DNA from 3 places in the Globicatella sanguinis genome. Region 1 is predicted to be linked to each of the others. Evidence: predicted binding sites of a transcription regulator. Region 1 holds the regulator's gene; each other region holds the start of a gene.

Region 1 (6,441 bases):
AATCGTAATCAGGCAAGGTATAGAGCGCCTCTGATTGGTGCTTGGAGGGAAAGAATTTTTGATAAACTTCTTGTTCAGATATGTTTTGGATATCTGCGTAAGTTAAATCTAACTCATCCGCACGTCGAAAGACTTCGCTGACAGAATCACGCCCGACTCTTTTTGGCTTAGCAATCATGTTTCTCGAGAGCCCTTGCTCTCTGAGTTCCATAATCAACTTGACCGGTATTTTTCTAGCCATTAAAAACAGCCTCCTTTTAGAATATTTTGAAGACGATGTCTTCAAAATAACTATACCTAAAAGAAAGGCCAAGGTGGACTCCAAACGTGGATTGATTGCCTTGATGTGCGGATTCGGGGTTAAAACAGGGGGTGCCTAGGGGATGCCTTGAATTGGCTACAGCCTGCCTTGAAAGCGTGGAATAATCAATTGCTATCATTTTCGGGAGTCACTGTCGATAGAGTCCATATAATTGTGTAAAAAGAAAGGGTCACTTATCCCTCCATAACTGGTACAATGTTTTTAGGAAAAATAAACAAACCAGGAGGAATTAAAATGACCCAAGTACATTTTACACTGAATTTAGAAGAAATTCAAAACTTAATTGACGTAGAAGTCAAAGACAACATAGCTAAGAGTATTCTAACCAAGGTTTTTAATCAACTGATGGAGAAAGAACGGGATGAATACTTAGATAACGAAGCCTATCAACGCGATCCCAATAGAATGACTTATCGTAATGGCTATTACAATCGTGACTACACAGCAAAACTCGGAACGTTAAACCTCAGAGTGCCAAGGACAAGAGATGGCAAGTTTTCAACAGAAATCTTTGAACGCTACCAAAGAAATGAAAAGGCACTTCCGTTAACCATGCTTGAAATGTATATCCAAGGTGTCTCTACAAGAAAAGTTTCGAAAGTCATTGAAAATTTATGTGGGAAAACCTATTCTAAATCATTTGTCTCTTCCCTTACGAAACAACTGGATGAAGAGGTTCGACAATGGCGTCATCACGATTTAAGTTCTGTCCAATACGCTTACCTAGTGGTGGATGTTATTTATATAAAAGTAAGAGAAAATCATAAGGTTGTATCCAAAGCTTGTCATATCGCAATCGGAATTAGTGAAGAAGGAAAACGAAGACTCCTCGGTTTTGACATCAGTGATGGCGAAAGTGATTACTCTTGGTCTCGCTTCTTTAACTACTTAAAAGAAAGAGGCCTAAATGGCCTTAAAATGGTTATATCTGATGCACACACGGGTCTAGTAAAAGTAATTAAGGAAAACTTTCTGAATGTTTCTTGGCAAAGATGTCAGGTTCACTTCTTAAGAAATATCTTAGCTAAAATACCGAAAAAAGAGACCAGAGAATTTAAAGAAGACATCAAGGCACTGTTTCGTATTCAGGATATTAAGATTGCCCGCATCGTTAAAAACGAACTTTTTAAAAAATATGAAGGAGAAAAGAAATATCAAGCCAGCTTAGCGATTCTTGATGAGGGATTTGAAGACGCCTTTACTTATCTTAACGAATCGGTTGTTCATCCTAGACTTAAAAGTACCAATTGTCTGGAACGATTAAATGAAGAGATTAGAAGACGGGAAAGAGTCATTCGGATTTTCCCTAATGTTGAATCCGCTTATCGCTTAATCGGAGCAATGTTAATCGATCAAGACGAAGAGTGGCTAACAGCAGATAGAATATATATTCAAATGTAATTCATTTTTTGCCCTTCAACATTTTAATTGCTTCTAAGAACCTGTCAGCAATTAGTTGATCGTTAAGGCAAAAAATGGAATAAAAAAATGTGCTAGTTATTTTTACACAATATTATGGACTTGACTTCACTGTCGAATGATTATCTTGATTTGTTAAATGAATGACTCGATTATTTACTTTGCTCTTTACTACGGTTATTAATATTTATCGAACCACTTCTACCACCAATCGTGATTTTGTCACCTAAGGCAATTGTACCACTTAATAGTAGTTCACTTAATTCATCTTCAATTTGTTTTTGAATAGCGCGTCGAATTGGTCTTGCACCATACTCTGGATCAAACCCTGCTTCAGCAATAATATCGACTGCGGTATCCGTTACACGGGCTTCAATTTCTAATTCTTCTAAACGTTTCACAATTTCAGCAGTATGTAATTTAACAATCTCACGAATATTTTCCTTACTTAATGAGTGGAAGACAACTGTCTCATCAATACGGTTTAAGAATTCTGGACGGAATGCACGTTTTAATTCTTCACGTATTCTAGATTCCATCGCTTCATGGTTTTGTGTTACTGAAACTGCACCAAACCCAACTGATTTCTCATCCCTTAAGGCTGTTGCTCCTAAATTGGACGTCATGATAATAATTGTGTTTCTAAAGTCTACTTTACGGCCTTTACCATCGGTTAAATGACCATCATCAAATACTTGTAATAAAATATTAAAGACATCTGGATGAGCTTTTTCGACCTCATCTAATAAAATAACACTATACGGCTTTTGACGTATTTTTTCAGTTAATTGCCCTGCTTCTTCATACCCCACATATCCTGGAGGTGATCCTACTAAACGAGAGACACTGTGTTTTTCCATATATTCAGACATATCAACCCGAATCATACTATCTTCGCTACCAAACATTGCTGTCGCTAAGGTTTTGGCTAATTCCGTTTTTCCAACACCAGTAGGTCCTAAAAATAGGAATGATCCAATTGGACGTTTTGGTGATTTCAAACCACTACGAGCTCTACGAATCGCTCTGGCAACTGCTTTGACCGCTTCATCTTGCCCGATTACACGTTCATGTAATTCAGCTTCTAGATTAATCAATCGTTTGCTTTCACTTGATTCCATTTGTTGGACTGGCACCCCCGTCGCTAAAGCAACTACCTGCGCCACATCTTGTGCTGTTACTTTCAATTGCGATACAGTTGAATCATCATTTGCTTTTTCTTTGGCTTTATCAAGTTCTGCTAATTGCTCTTCTAGAGCCACTTCTTTTTCTCTTAAATTTGCGGCTTCTTCAAAATCACGATTGAGAATTGCGGCTTCTTTTTTATTGCCAATTTCAGCTAACTGATGCTCAATTGTTTCAGTCGTGACTTTGTTTGGCATAATCGCAGAATCAATACGAACACGTGCAGAAGCTTCATCAATTAAATCTACCGCTTTATCCGGCAAGCGTCTTGCTGTCATATAGCGAGAACTTAATTTTACTGCGGCATCAACTGCTTCGTCAGTAATTTCGACTTTATGGTGATCTTCATATTTTTCTTTTAGTCCATTTATAATTAAGATAGATTCTTCTTGACTAGGCTCATCAATTTGTACTTTAGAGAAACGTCTTTCTAATGCCGCATCTTTTTCAATATACTTTTGGTATTCGTCTAAAGTAGTGGCACCTACTACTTGTATTTCTCCACGAGCTAAAGCAGGTTTTAATATATTAGAAGCATCAATCGCTCCTTCAGCTCCCCCAGCACCGATTAATGTATGCAATTCATCAATAAACAGAATAATATTACCGTCTTCAGAAATTTCTTCGATAATTTTTTTCATGCGCTCTTCAAATTCACCGCGATATTTCGTTCCTGCAACTAATGCTCCCATATCTAACATAATTAAACTTTTCTTAGCGATATCTTGAGGAACATCTCCTTGAATCATTCTTTGAGCTAATCCTTCTGCTATAGCTGTTTTACCGACACCTGGTTCCCCAACTAAAACCGGATTGTTTTTGGTTCTACGGCTAATAATTTGCACAATTCGGTGAACTTCTTTTTCACGTCCAATCACCGGATCCAATTCATTTTGTCTAGCTAGCTCAGTTAAATCTCTAGAAACTGAATCAAGTGTTGGTGTTTTAGACGTCTTTTGTGCCTCTTTATTGTTACGAGGATTTCTTCTACGTCGATTGTTACCACCACTGGTTGGGTCTTGACTAGCTAAGCCAATTAATTCATAAATTGTTTTGCGTAATTCATCAAAATCAACACCAACGTTTCTTAGTAAAACCGTTGCTAAAATTTCTTCTTTTAAAATACCTAATAATAAATGCTCAGTTCCAACTTTTGGTGCACCCAATCGTTTCGCATCATTAGAAGCATTCATAATAACTTTTTTAGCACGTGGAGAGTAAGGTATAACTCTTTCAGCATTGAGTCGCGGTTGACTAAATTTTCCATGTATGGCTTCTAATTCTAAAATCAATTCATTGAAAGTTGCACCATGTTCTCTTAATGCTTTTCCAGCAATTCCAGTTTCTTCACGAGATAAACCTAATAATATATGTTCTGTGCCGACTGCTTGATGTTGCATATAATAAGCTTGCTCTGCCGCATAAATCATCGCTTGTCGTGCACTTTCTGTAAATAGTTCTTCAAACATTTTTATTCACCTCTTATTCGTATGTATAACGGAGTTGGTATAGAAAAGTTTTTAATAATTGAGCTCTCGCTATTTGTTCTTCCTCCGTTATTGTTTGTAAAACAGCTTTTTCAATCACAGATAAAATCAAAGCAGCTTCCCTTTGAGTTATAATCTTTCTTTCTGTTAAAGTTTCGATGATATTGATCCCGTTTCGCTGACTTATCTGATTTCCAATTAAATCAATCATTTGATCGATTTCGTCTACTTCATCTACCAAATGGACTTTAAGTATCCGGATATAGCCTCCGCCACCTCTTTTACTTTCCACTAGGTATCCATGTTCTTGTGTAAAACGGGTATTAATAACATAATTGATTTGCGAAGGAACACAATCAAATCGATCGGCAATATCACTTCGCTTGATTTCAAGATGTTCTTGATTTTCTAAATACGCTTTTAAATACGCTTCAATAATATCCGTCATATTTCGTTGGGTCACAGTCTCGCCTCCTTTAACATTGACTTTCTTTGACCATTATACAATAATAATTCCTCTTTGAAAAGAGGAACGACTTAAAATCTTATATTTCGGTCATTATTTGACTAATTTTGTTTTAACCCTTGATAATTGACAGCATATCGTTGGAATAATTTATTCAATAATGGGAATAATAAGATAAAAAATACCACATTCCCAGCTGAATGAGCCAAATCAAAAGGTAAACCATTTAAATAATAAACCCAAAAGTTTTCTACTTGTATTAAAAAAGTCCACAACCACGAAATACTAAAGCCAAACAATATACCTGCAATACCGGTAACGACTGCTCGGCTACCAAATAATATATAATCTCTTTTTACCATTTTTTCTAATAATCTATTGCTGAAGTAGACAAAAATAACGACGATAAGATAGCTTATAATTTGTAACACGACCCATGGCCCCATTCCCAAAATGAGATTTGAAACTAGCATCGTCAAAGACGATACGATAACGCCATCTTTAAAACCTAATAAAATGGTCACAATTGCGATAATAGTTGTAACGGGTTGTACATTCGGTATGAACGCAAAGAAAATTCTCCCCACCACACATAATGTTGTTAATAAAGCAACTTGCGTAATCCATAATGTAAAACTTTTTTGTTTCACCAATTTTTTCCCACTCCTTACGACATTCGAAAATGCTTTTATCTATTTATATTCACTCACTATTATACCCGGAAACAGAGTAATTGTGTTCAAAATATTAATTAAATAAACAATTTTTTTGATGATTATAACGGGAGTGGGCCAGAAGTAGAAAATTCAATGATTTTCGCTTCGTTTGCCCACCCCGCACAGTTGGGAGTAGGCCAGAATTAGAAAATTGAATAATTTTCGCTTCGTCAGCCTACCCCCGCAAAGTTGAGTAGGCCTCAAACAAGTCGAAAGACGCAGGTTGAGGCTGCTCAACCACTGCGTTTTTAACTACCGAACAATTAGTTGATTGAATTTGTCAAATTTATACCTTACTTCTTTAAGACGCAATTTGAGGCCACTCAACCACTCCGCTTTTAATTACCGATCAATAAACTTGATTCAATTTATCAAAATGATGTCTAAATCTTAAGACGCAGGTGAGACCACTCAACCACTGCGCTTTTAATTAGCGAGCAATCAATTGATTTAATTTTTCAAGTTTATGCCCAGCTCATGAGCAATCATTTAAGAATTATTATTCATAATGACTACTAATACTACTAATAATTTATAAACTAAAGAGTTTTTTTATTAATACGTAATCAATTACGTAATAAAAAAAGACCCCAGTTACTACTACAACTGAAGCCTAGAAACATTGTTAAGTCAATGTTTAAATGATGCCGAGGACCGGAATCGAACCGGTACGGGTATCACTACCCGCAGGATTTTAAGTCCTGTGCGTCTGCCAGTTCCGCCACCCCGGCAAAGGATATTTTGGAACCTTTGATTATTACTAATCAATGCCGGCTAAAGGACTTGAACCCTCGACCCTCTGATTACAAATCAGATGCTCTACCAACTGAGCTAAGCCGGCCTGTG
Region 2 (6,441 bases), 1.1 Mb from region 1:
CGTCTTTCGACTTGTTTGAGGCATACTCAACTGTGCGGGGGTAGGCCAACGAAGCGAAAATCATTCGATTTTCTACTTCTGGTCTACTCCCAACTGTGGGGGGTGGGCAGACGAAGCGAAAATTATTTAATTTTCTACTTCTTGCCCACTCCCTAGCCTTTGTAGATGGAGGTCGTAAGATTATTGTAGGATGACAAAGTGAAAATAGAAGATAACATTCAACTTCGATAGGATATTATAAATTGTACATGGATTATTAATACTTTTAAAAACTCGAAAAAGTGAGCAAAAAGTGAAATTTATACGCAGTTCTACTTCTTGCCCACTCAATTACTGAGTTTTTAATTATTAGTCAATGACTTGACTGCATGCCTAATCATAAAAAAAGCAGTAGATACAACTTTCCACTCGCGAAATTTTAATCGATGCTACCAAACAAATTATGATTATTTTGCTTAGCAACTAGAGGTTAAAAACATTGAGACTTAAACTAAAAATAAAAGTTACAATAAGATTTCCCAATTTGTTGCACGTAATTTTTGTACTAAAAGCTTAAATATTATAGTATGGGGTTTCTTTTCTTGCTTTAATATGATGTTTAGCATCATTGGCACGTTTAACCAAATCAGCAAAAATAGCTAAACTTTGTTCATTATTTTTGAGTGCATTCAATTCAGGATGCCATTGTAACCCTAAAATACTCTGATTGTTTTCAAATAATTCAATCGCTTCAACGACTTTGTCTTGACTCCAAGCCGATACGGTTAATCCGTCGGCGACATCTTTAATGACTTGGTGATGGAAAGAATTCACATAGTCGCCTGTTTGAAAGATTTTAGCAATATGTGATTTTTCTTTTACAGCAATAGAATGAGTTGGATGATGGGGCTTTGTTTTTTGCACATGTTGAATGGTAATGTCTTTGTTTTCAGATAAATCTTGATAAAGTGATCCGCCTAAAACAACGTTAATTAATTGTAAACCACGACAAATGCCTAAAATCGGTTTTTGTTGTTTCATTGCTTCTTTTAACAATAAGATTTCACTACGATCACGTTCTGGGGACGTAGGGCCAATGACCATACGCGGTTCTTCATTATATAATTTAGGTGATACGTCTTCACCACCGGTTAATAATAAGCCATCTACAATAGAAATCAACTCTTCAGCATTATCTGTGTCCATGATAGGTAAGATAATAGGTGAGCCACCTACTTTTTCGATAGCCTTGCTAAAACCTAAAGGCGAATAATTAACATTAAAAGGTTGTGCACTGGATAATAATGAAATATTTCCGGTGATACCGATTACTGGTTTCATGAAGTTCCTCCTTGTAATATATATTTAAATTTAAAATGTTAAAATTATTCTTTCATTATAACGTATTAAAGCTGTTACGCAACCTTTACAATATTTTAATGAAAAATTTGTGAAATAAAGACTTCTGAAATAGTTGTGGTTGAAAGAAACTGTTCATTTTATTTACTGAAGGAATAATCGATAAACTTGTATAAATAATCATTATTAATTACAATGAAACTACATTGATAAATTTGAGAGGGTGTAACAGATGAAATTAGTTGTATCAGAAGCTGCTCAGGCATGGTATGCAGAGGAAATGGGTTTAACAGCCACGACTGGTATTCGCTTTTTTGGTAAAGTCTATGGTAATTCACCAGTTCATGAAAATTTTTCATTAGGGATGGAAGTAGCTGAACCAAGCCGACCTTTAGTCATGACTGAAGTGAAGGGAACTAAATTTTTTATTGAAGAAAGTGATGAATGGTATTTTGACGGTTATGATTTTTATGTAGACTGTGATGAACAATTACAAGAACCTACATATCATTATGAGCCAACTGCCGGTTCGCATGCACCACATGCCGATGATACAGTCGATACGGCCACTGGACCTTCTAAAAAAGACCAAGCCTAAATAGATTGTCTCATAGTAGTGAGCCAATAGATATTAGAATAAATACCATGTGGAATAGAATTATTATTAAATAGAAGGTCACGTAGTAGTGAGCTAATAGATTTGTGTGTATTAGTTTAGAGATATCGTGACTTTTTAATATGAATTCAGAGGGACTACCTAGTATTCGTAAAAATAGGTATAATAATTAATAAAAAAGGAGGTTGCTATGAAAGTACAAGAGGCCATTAAACAGATCAAGAAGGGGAATTTTCAACCTAATTATTTATTATTGGGCTCTGAAAGTTATTTACAATCTACTTTTATGTCAAGTTTGACTGCGACACTCTCAGCAGCGGATGAGTTAGACGTGATGCATATTGATTTGAATGTTGATACTATACAAGCTGTATTAGACGAAGCGGAGTTATATTCTTTTTTTACAGAATACCGTTTGATTATAGTAGAAAATGTGACCTTCTTTAATGCCCAGCCTAATCAAAAATTAAGCGATTCTGAACAAAAACAATTAATCGCTTATCTTGATAATCCTAATCCCAATTCGATTGTGGTTTGGCGAGTAAGTGCTGATGAGTTAGATAAACGTAAAAAGATTACTAAAGCATTTAGTGCCAAGTCTACAATTGTTGATGTTGCTACCATTAAAGAACAGGATGTCAAACACTATTTAAAATCATATATTCAAGAAAATAACTTAAAGATTACTCCCGATGCTTTAAACGAATTATTGAATCGCGTTCAATCTAATTTAAGTACTGCCATGTTGGAAATTGTTAAATTAAAAAGTTATGCCATCAGTGGGAAAGAAGTAACTATCGACGTGGTTCAACAACTAGTACCACGCGTCTTAGAATCGGATGTATTTGAACTAACCAATGCTTTATTAAGCCGAAAAGCAGCAAAGGCTAAGCAAATTTATGATGATTTAATATTGATGAAACATGAACCGATTGCGATTTTGGCTTTGTTAATCTCGCAATTTCGCTTAATGCTTCAAGTAAAGTTATTGTCAAGTACCGGACAATTAGAACAAAATATTGCAAGCCAACTAGGGGTTCATCCGTATCGTGTGAAATTAGCAAATCAATTAGCAGTAAAATATTCCTTAAAAGATATCCAAAGGTTTTATCAACAATTAATTGAAACGGATTATCAAATGAAGACGGGCATTGGTGATAAAGAGATGTATTTTTATTTATTAATGACTCAATTTATGCAAATGAAATAAAAATATATTAAAATAACCGTTAATTTCATATTAAAACTTGCATTTAAATTAAAAAAAGATTAGAATTTATTTATAAATTTAATTGAGGTGATTTGATGAACAAAATTAAAATAGGTATTATTGGATATGGCAATCTGGGACGTGGGGTAGAATTGGCTATCGCACAACAACCCGATATGGAATTAGTAGCGATTTTTACCCGTCGTGATCCCCAAACAATTGTGCCACAAGATCCAGTAGTTAAAGTTCATCAAATAAATGAGGCACAACACTTTCAAGATAAGATTGATGTCATGATTTTATGTGGGGGGTCTGCAACGGATTTGCCTGAACAAACGCCGGAATTTACTCAATGGTTTAATACCGTCGATAGCTTTGATAATCATGCGGAAATTGCCCAACATTTAGCAAAGGTTAATCAAGTGGCTACAAACGCTGAAAAAGTAAGTGTTATTTCAACGGGCTGGGATCCGGGTTTATTTTCATTAAATCGGGTACTCTTTTCATCGATATTAAGCAATCCACATTTTGATACATTTTGGGGCAAGGGGGTATCGCAAGGTCATTCGGATGCGATTCGTAGAATCGAAGGTGTTCAAGATGCCAAACAATATACGATACCTGTCACAAGTGCCATTGAACACGTACGTTCTGGTCAATCTCAGCCCCTTACAGCACGTCAAAAACATCGTCGAGAGTGTTATGTAGTATTAAAAGAAGGGGCGGATGAGCATCTTGTTAGAGAAGCCATCATCACGATGCCAAATTATTTTGAACCTTATGAGACGACCGTTCACTTTGTAACTCAAAGGGAATTAGATGAGAAACACTCTGGATTACCTCATGGTGGTTTTGTGGTAGCCAGTGGTCAAACAGGTGTCGATAATCAACAAGTGATGGAGTTTAAATTAGATTTGGATTCTAACCCTGAATTTACAGCTAGTGTCTTAACTGCTTATGCAAGAGCGGCTTATCGATTAGCTAATGAGGGGCAATTTGGTGCTAAAACCGTTCTGGACATTCCAATCGCGTTATTATCGTTTGCCAGTCGTGAGGAATTAATTCAATCATTGTTATAATATGAAAAAAAGATTTCTGTGCTTATAGTATTAATCAAGTGAATTTGATAGAATAGCACAGAAATCTATGTGTTTATAAATGATTACCAAACTTTATTAGTTAATCCTAGTGATTGGACAATAATAGAAGCCGATTCTTCGATACTACGTTCCGCAGTATTTACGACTAAACACCCTAATTTTTGATAGAGCTCGCTTGAAAACTTTAATTCTTCATTGACTCGTTCCATTGAGGCATATTTAGTACCTGATGGTAAACCATATTCTTTCATACGATTTTCACGATGTAAATTGACGACGGTATTTGAAGTTGTTAATCCAACTATTTTATTGGGATCAATTTCAAATAAAACTTTAGGAATAGTGTTTTCAGGGATTAGCGGAAGATTGGCGACTTTATAGCCCATGTTGCCGAGATACATACTTAAAGGGGTTTTACTTGTTCTTGAAATGCCCAGTAAGACAATGTCGGCCTCAATTAAACCATTAGGGTCTTTTCCATCATCATAACGCATACAAAACTCCATCGCGCTCACACGTTCAAAATATTCTTCAGATAAATCGTGTTGGGCACCGACTACTTTACTGGGTTCTTTGGATGTCCGCTTAGTAATCTCATTAAGAACAGGTTTCATTATATTGAAGTATGTTAATTGATGTTGTTCGCAATAATTCTCAATGTATTCAGCTAACTCGTTATTAACCAAGGTCAATAAGAGAATACCGTTACGCTTTGTCGCTTCTTTTAATATTTCATCTGCAGATTCTTTGTTTGAAATAAACATAAATTTATGCAATACTGTAGTAACAGTAGGAAATTGGGCAATGGCTGCTTTGGCTAATTTACTAGCAGTCTCACCAATCGAATCGGAGATAATATAAAAATCTATTTTGTTATTTGGGTTTTGTGTTTCCATTAGGAACCTCCTGAATGATTATTATTTTAACTATACCATAAATGTGAGGGATTTAAATGAAAAATCATCATCATTGTCGTGATCATGTGCATTATGATGCGCGTGAACAACAATCAGTTAAAGAAATCGTAGCAGATGGCTTAAAAAAATTCAAAGAGGCCGGTTACAAAAAGACCAAAAAACGAGAAGAAATTTTAACTTTTTTCGCAGAAGAAAACCGTTATATTAGTGCACAAGATGTCCATCAACATATGGTCAAAAAATATCCTACGATGAGTTATAATACGACTTATCGTAATCTTTATGACTTCGTTGAAACAGGCTTATTAGAAGGAACAGAATATAATCAAGAACAAATGTTCCGTATCAGTTGTGGAGCGGATCATCATCATCACCATCATTTTATCTGTACCAATTGTGGTGTTGCGATACCATTAGATGCCTGTCCAATGGATCAAGTAACAACCAATTTATCAGATGTTGAAATTGAATGGCATCGATTCGAAATCTTTGGAAAATGCCAAAAATGTAAAAACTTGGGAGTAGAACAGAAGTAGAAAATCAATTGATTTTCGCTTTTTTGTCCACCCGCGTACAGTTGGGAGTTGGCCAGAAGTAGAAAATTGAATAATTTTCGCTTCGTTGGCCTACCCCCGCACAGTTGAGTAGGTCTCAAGCAAGTCATTAAGACGCAGATTGAGACCACTCAACCATTGCGCTACTCATTAACGAACAATAATCTTGACTAATATTACCAAGTTTATGTCCTACCTTATTCTCACTTAATTTTACACAAAGGTTTCATTTTTTTGAGAAATTGTGATATTTTTTCAGGAAACAGTTGTAAAGTTTATGAGATTTGATATAATTATAAAAGGACTTATTAGATAAATAATAATCTAAGAAAGGTTACTCAATGCTTGGAGGGAGGGGAATCATATGTCAAAAACAGTAGTTCGTGATAACGAATCATTGGATGACGCTCTTCGTCGCTTCAAACGTAACGTTTCTAAAACAGGTACTTTAAGAGAAGCTCGTAAACGTGAGTTTTACGAAAAACCATCAGTAAGACGTAAGAAAAAATCAGAAGCAGCTCGTAAACGTAAGTTCTAGAAAACGTCTTGAGCGATATAGACAATTTGATATATCAAGAAGATTTAAACACTACTCAGTATTGAGTGGTGTTTTTCTTTTTGTTATTTGCTGATGAATCACTTAAAAATGCTGTCTTTTACTTGTCAAAAGAATTTCTATGTAGGTCATTTCGCAATTTTTTGACAC
Region 3 (6,441 bases), 450 kb from region 1:
CCTATTGTGCAACCGACACATGATATCTTTTTAGCGCGTGTAAATGGGCATCCATTTTTAGAATTATTGAACCAAGTTCAATTACAAGTAACGGGTGCTGATTTTAGTGGTATTGCTTTAGTTAATGAGCATTTTGCTGATTTTCAAGGCGATATAACGAATGAAATTCTATTAAAAGCTTATCCTTATTATAATTTGATTACCAAAATACAATTAACGGGTCAAGAAATATATGAGGTCATGGAATACAATTTAGAATACTTTGAATTGGATGCGAATGGACAAATGATAGTCAATCCGGAATACATTTCTCCTAAACCACGCCATTATAATTATGATATTTATTCAGGTTTTAAAACGATCGTTGATGTCTCCAAACCCAAAGGACAACGAGTTATTGAGTTGATTGATGAAAGAACCAATCAACCTTTAGAAAAAGAGCGGCTTTATCAGTTGGCCGTCACTCAATACCGTGCAGTTGGTGGGGGCGATTATACCATGCTGACTCAAGATAAAATAGTTGAAATAACGCAAAATGATATTGCGTCTGAATTGGTAAAAGCATTAAATACCTTTGATGAAAAGAAATGGGCTACGATTAATCAACATTTCCAACATATCGAATGGTTAAATCAGACAAAAATGAATACAGATGAGGTGTAATTGTGCAAGTTAGATTTGAAAATGTCACCATGCAGTTTGAAGATAAAAAGGTCCTCGATAATATTAGCTTTACCTTGCCTAGTCATGAATTGATTTCTTTTTTAGGCCCTTCAGGTTGTGGAAAATCAACCACTTTATATTTGATTTCAGGATTATTAACGCCTACTTCAGGGAAGATTTATTTTGATGATCGCGACGTCACTAAGCTGGATCCAGTAAAACGTCAAGTCGGATTAGTTTTTCAAAATTATGCCTTATACCCTCATTTGACAGTGTTAGAAAACATTATGTTTCCATTAAAGATGAGCAAGATGCCGAAAGCCAAGCGAATCGAAATTGGAAAAAAGATGGCAGCTTTAACACAAATTGACGATCAACTGGATAAATATCCACGTCAATTATCGGGTGGGCAACAACAAAGAGTAGCCATTAGCCGGGCTTTGGCGAAATCTCCGTCGGTCTTATTGATGGATGAGCCATTATCTAATTTAGATGCGCGTTTGCGAATTGAGATGCGTGAGGAAATTCGTCGTATTCAACAAGAAACAGGTGTAACGACTGTGTTTGTAACCCATGATCAAGAAGAAGCACTAAGTATTGCGGATAATGTGATGGTCTTAAACCAAGGTGAAATTCAACAAAAAACAGATCCCGTTACTTTATATAAAGAACCTAAAAATCTTTTTGTGGCGAAATTCATCGGTTCACCCGTTATTAATACATTTACTAAAAATTCACCTTCTTTAAATCATGAGGCATGGCTATTTGATCATGAATGGGAAACGATAGGGATTCGTTCTGAGCATTTTACATTAGGAAACGCAGAAGATTACTTACTACAAGCAACGGTTGAGAGAATTGAACATGTGGGGAAAGATATTACGATGCATATGATATTCGAGGGTGAATCCTTTACGGTTACCGATTTAGATTTAGATGTAACAGAAGGTAGCTTGGTTTACTTAAAAGTTGCACCAGAAAAAATAATGTTTTTTGATAAGACAACTGCCAGAGTTGAGGTAGTGAATCATGAATAAAAAACCGACGCTAAAAAGCACCTTACAAGCATTGCTTTATTTGGCACCGATGTTAACATTTATTGGTATTTTTACCATTTATCCTATTTTTAAATCAGTGGCGATGAGTTTTTATACTAATTTTAATTTGTTTACGGGTGAAGTTAAATCGCGAGGATTGGAAAACTATCAAGTCGTCCTCAGTGATCCTAAATTTCATCAAGCTCTAAAAAACACTTTTATTTATGTTATTGGGGTCGTGCCAACGAGTATTTTTATCTCATTGATGATCGCGTTAATGTTAAATAGTATTCCGTTTTTAAAAGGTTTCTTTAGAACCGTTTATTTCTTGCCTTATGTGACCAGTACCGTAGCTGTTTCGGTGGTGTGGAGTTGGTTGTATCATTCACGCTATGGTTTCTTTAATTATATTCTTAGCTTATTTGGAGCAGATGCCGTCAACTGGTTAAATTCACCTGATAATGCGTTGCCGGCCGTGATGATTATGGCGGTATGGAAGAGTTTAGGTTTTAATATTTTACTATTATTAGTAGGTTTAGGTAATATCAATGAGAATTACTATAAAGCCGCTAAAATTGATGGGGCGAATGCTTTTAATCGCTTTATGAACATTACGATTCCCTTATTAAGACCGACTTTATTTTTACTGTCGACCTTAGGGGTAATCAGTGGTTTTAAGGTGTTCGACGAAGTCTTTGCTTTATTTAGTGGTAGACCTGGACCCGCAGGTTCGGCAACCACTTTGGTTTATTATTTATTTGAAAAATTCTATGTGAAATTCAAATATGGTCAAGCAGCAGCAACCGGTATTATTTTGTTCTTGATTGTTTTAGTCATTACTATGGTTCAAAATGCCGGCAACCGTTACTTTGAAAAGAGAGGTGGCTAATGATGAAGGGGTTTTTAAAAAACATTTTATTATATATGCTATTGTTTTTAGGTGGCCTGTTTATGGTGTTGCCTTTCTATTGGATGTTAGTAACAAGTTTAAAATCAGCAGGGGAAGCTATTGCGATTCCTCCTACTTGGTTACCTCGGAATTGGTTGTTTTCAAATTATGAAAAAGCGCTGAAGGTAGCCCCATTCGCTCGCTATTTTTTAAATAGTTTATTGGTCACCTTGACGACCACAACGGGCGAGTTAATTACGAGCATTTTGGCAGCTTTTGCCTTTGCTAAACTAAAGTTTTGGGGTAAAGATGTATTGTTCATTATTTTATTAGCCACCATGATGGTGCCGGGTGAATTAATGACCATACCTAACTTTGTAACGTTAGCAAGTTGGGATATGATTAACACCTATTGGGCTTTGATTATACCATGGCTTGCAAGTGTTTTTTCAGTCTTTACTTTAAAACAATCATTCCAATCGATACCGGATCAGCTTTATTATGCCGCTAAAACCGATGGTGCGAGTGACTGGCGTTTCCTTTGGGAAATGATGGTACCTTTATCTAAATCATCGATTATTGCGGTCATGATATTGAAAGTGATTGGTAGTTGGAATTCGTTTATGTGGCCATTAATTGTCACAAACGATAAGGCATTACGTACATTGCCTGTGGGACTACAAGCTTTTACGACCGAAGCCGGAACTCAATTTGAGTTATTAATGGCGGCGTCAACCTTAGTAGTAGTTCCAATGGTTGTCATTTATCTGTTCTTGCAAAAATATATTATGCAAGGTATTGCAAGTTCTGGTCTTAAAGGCTAGATGACTTAGGATTTATTTTCTGGGAGGAAAACATTAATGAAAAAATTACGCACATTAGCGGCAACTTTATTAGCAGCAACAACTTTAGGCTCTTTTGTTCCATCAGCAAATGCGCAAGAGAAAGTACAAGTAACTTTTTGGCATGCGATGAATGGTCCACACCAAGAAATGTTAACTAAATTAGTTGAAGAATTTAATGCTTCACAAGAAGGGATTGAAGTCGTTGAACAAAACCAAGGTGACTATTCTACTTTACAACAAAGTATTATGGCTTCTGGTGTATCAGGCGATTTACCGACAATTGCTCAATTAACAGCTTCGAACACCCCGGATTTCATGGATCAAGGTTTATTATTACCTTTAAATGACTTATTAACACCTGAAAACGGCTATACTGATGAGTTAAAAGAAGGGGTTTATGAAACTTTCTTAAAAGGTGCTACTTTTGATGATCAAATTTATGCTTTACCATTCTCAAAATCAGTACGCTTAATGTTTGTCAATAAAACAATGTTGGATGAAGTGAATGCTGAAGTTCCAAAAACTTGGGATGAAGTATTGGCATTAGGTGAAAAATTAGATGAAGCTGGAATTGAAAAACCAGCAATGGGACTTGAAAACGAGTTAACCATGGAATATGAAACAATGGCTCGTCAAAATGGTGCAACTTGGATTGCAGATGATTTATCGCAAGTTGATATGTCTTCTGAAAAAGCAATTGAGCCACTTCAATTCATTAAAGATTTATTAGCGAATGAACATGCACGTACAGCAGGTGAAGATGGCTATATGTCTGGTCCATTTGCTGCTGGTGAAAGTGCGTTATATATTGGTTCTTCTGCTGGTTTACAATATGTCTTACCGGGTGTAGAAGAAAGTGGTATCGAATTAGAAACTGCACATATTCCGGTCTTTGGTGATGGTGAAGAGTTAACCTTATTTGCAGGTAATGATTTAGGTGTTTTCAATTCTGCATCTGAAGAACAACAAAAAGCGGCAGTGCAATTCATGTCATTCTTATTAGAAAATACTGACCGTTGGGCGATTGTGACAGGTTATTTACCTGTTACAAAACAAGGCGCAGAATCTGAAGAATGGACTCAATACTTAGAAGAAAATCCACTTGTTAAAGCTGCCTCTGAAGAATTAGAATTTGGTAAGGCACAAGCTGCCTATGTTGGAGCTAGTGAAGTTTACTCTGAGTTAAAAACAGCATTAGAAAATATTATTATTAATGATGCTGAAGCAGCAACTGAAATGGCAAATATCGAAACATTAGTAAAAGAATTTTTAGGTCTATAATTAACAAGACGATTGATAAATGACAACAGTACGGAAAATGAAGGCTTTAACAGAGGCCTTCATTTTTTATAGGCTCTTTGTCAAATGGTGTGAATGGACAGAGGCATTTTTGTTGACCTACAACAAAAAGTATAGAGCCGTTTTATAAAGGATAAACAAAAATGAATTTTTCCTAGAATGCTTTTCGTTGAAACTTGTAACAGTGTTCGATAAAATGACGAAGGAAATATTCAAGTCAATAAGATTGACCTTATTTGACTAATGGAGTATAATGAATCCAGATAAAGTGAGAAAAGGAGCGATAAATTTGAATTTAATACCTACAGTAATTGAACAATCTTCACGTGGAGAACGTGCCTATGATATTTATTCTCGTTTATTAAAAGATAGAATTATTATGCTAAGTGGACCTATTGATGATAATGTGGCTAACAGTGTCATTGCCCAATTATTATTTTTAGAAGCCCAAGACTCAGAAAAGGATATTTATTTATATATTAATTCACCTGGGGGGAGCGTTTCTGCTGGATTAGCTATTTTTGATACGATGAACTTTATTAAGTCTGATGTACAAACGATTGTTATCGGAATGGCTGCGTCAATGGGGGCTTTCTTATTAGCAGCAGGACAAAAAGGCAAACGCTACGCTTTACCTAATTCTGAAGTGATGATTCACCAACCATTAGGTGGAGCGCAAGGTCAAGCAACTGAAATCGAAATAGCTGCCCGTCATATTTTACATACGCGTGAGCGCCTTAATACGATTTTAGCTGATCGTACAGGGCAACCAATCGATATTATTGCCCGCGATACGGACCGTGATAATTATATGACTGCGGAACAGGCAAAAGAATATGGTTTAATTGATCATATTATGGAGAATAACAAATCGTTAAAATAATAGAACGAAAAGAATTTAATATTTTAAATTTTAAGAAAATCTTAATTCTGGGCGAAAGTCCAGAATTTTTTTTATGAAAATATATGTAATATTAAACTCTTTCAAAGAAAGCACTTAACCATTTGTTAATATTGAAATATTTAATCTTATTGGCCAATAATCGCCCATGCAATAGGGGGCAATATCGGCTGTTATTATTTGATTTTGATTGCAAACAATATTGAATAATGGTATAGTATTAATATGGAAAACGATGGACTGATTATTTACTAAAGTTTTTTATAAACTTGAGTGGTTGGTCATTAGTTGCCCAAGAGGAGGAACACCATGAAGGATGTTTTTTCTATGATGCAAGCAATAGCACCTGATTTAAGTGTAACCTTGCGAACGCGCTATGAAATCCTCTATCACTTAAGACAAGTTGGTGAACCATTAGGTCGAAAAAATTTAGCTGAACGGATTAACAGTTCTGAACGTTCAGTACGAACGATTATTGATCTAATGCGTGAACAAGACTTAGTCGAAGTGACAAGAGTGGGGATTCGCTTAACGGAACATGGACATATTGTTTCAGACATGATTTCTGAGACAGTAAAAAACTCAAGTCGTTTACACGATATTGAAGAATCATTAAAAAGTCATTTAGGTATCTCCAATTGTTGGGTTGTACCAGGTGATTTAGATCATGATTCGGTCGTCTATCGGGAATTGAGTTACGCTACTCAACAAGTATTAGAACGCTACTTGAAGTTTGGTCGTAGTATTATTGCGGTGACAGGTGGTGAGACCTTAGCTCATGTCGGCGAAGGTTTAACTGATGATTTG

What was found. Region 1 encodes CtsR, which represses protease genes until heat stress. Its sites were predicted from a motif close to TTGGTCAAAAAAGGTCAAANA; they were not measured.
Region 2: a site for CtsR is predicted at 2,102-2,122, ahead of holA (DNA polymerase III subunit delta). Genes of this name have one in related genera too.
Region 3: a site for CtsR is predicted at 4,957-4,977, ahead of clpP (ATP-dependent Clp endopeptidase proteolytic subunit ClpP). Genes of this name have one in related genera too.

What each region holds. Positions count from the first base shown of each region.
Region 1 covers NZ_CP126962.1:1,375,656-1,382,096, reverse strand. The annotation lists gene istA (IS21 family transposase) at 1-241, opposite strand, end outside; gene CYJ72_RS06025 (IS256 family transposase) at 557-1,723, shown strand; gene CYJ72_RS06020 (ATP-dependent Clp protease ATP-binding subunit) at 1,894-4,395, opposite strand; gene CYJ72_RS06015 (CtsR family transcriptional regulator) at 4,409-4,876, opposite strand; gene CYJ72_RS06010 (ECF transporter S component) at 4,981-5,529, opposite strand; tRNA gene CYJ72_RS06005 (tRNA-Leu) at 6,241-6,326, opposite strand; tRNA gene CYJ72_RS06000 (tRNA-Thr) at 6,364-6,436, opposite strand.
Region 2 covers NZ_CP126962.1:2,476,768-2,483,208, forward strand. The annotation lists gene CYJ72_RS10905 (gamma-glutamyl-gamma-aminobutyrate hydrolase family protein) at 553-1,320, opposite strand; gene CYJ72_RS10910 (HesB/YadR/YfhF family protein) at 1,571-1,936, shown strand; gene holA (DNA polymerase III subunit delta) at 2,145-3,164, shown strand; gene CYJ72_RS10920 (diaminopimelate dehydrogenase) at 3,260-4,243, shown strand; gene CYJ72_RS10925 (pyruvate, water dikinase regulatory protein) at 4,327-5,160, opposite strand; gene CYJ72_RS10930 (Fur family transcriptional regulator) at 5,217-5,717, shown strand; gene rpsU (30S ribosomal protein S21) at 6,100-6,273, shown strand.
Region 3 covers NZ_CP126962.1:1,820,980-1,827,420, forward strand. The annotation lists gene CYJ72_RS08145 (bifunctional metallophosphatase/5'-nucleotidase) at 1-663, shown strand, start outside; gene CYJ72_RS08150 (ABC transporter ATP-binding protein) at 666-1,700, shown strand; gene CYJ72_RS08155 (carbohydrate ABC transporter permease) at 1,690-2,589, shown strand; gene CYJ72_RS08160 (carbohydrate ABC transporter permease) at 2,592-3,413, shown strand; gene CYJ72_RS08165 (ABC transporter substrate-binding protein) at 3,450-4,715, shown strand; gene clpP (ATP-dependent Clp endopeptidase proteolytic subunit ClpP) at 5,023-5,616, shown strand; gene CYJ72_RS08175 (sugar-binding transcriptional regulator) at 5,944-6,441, shown strand, end outside.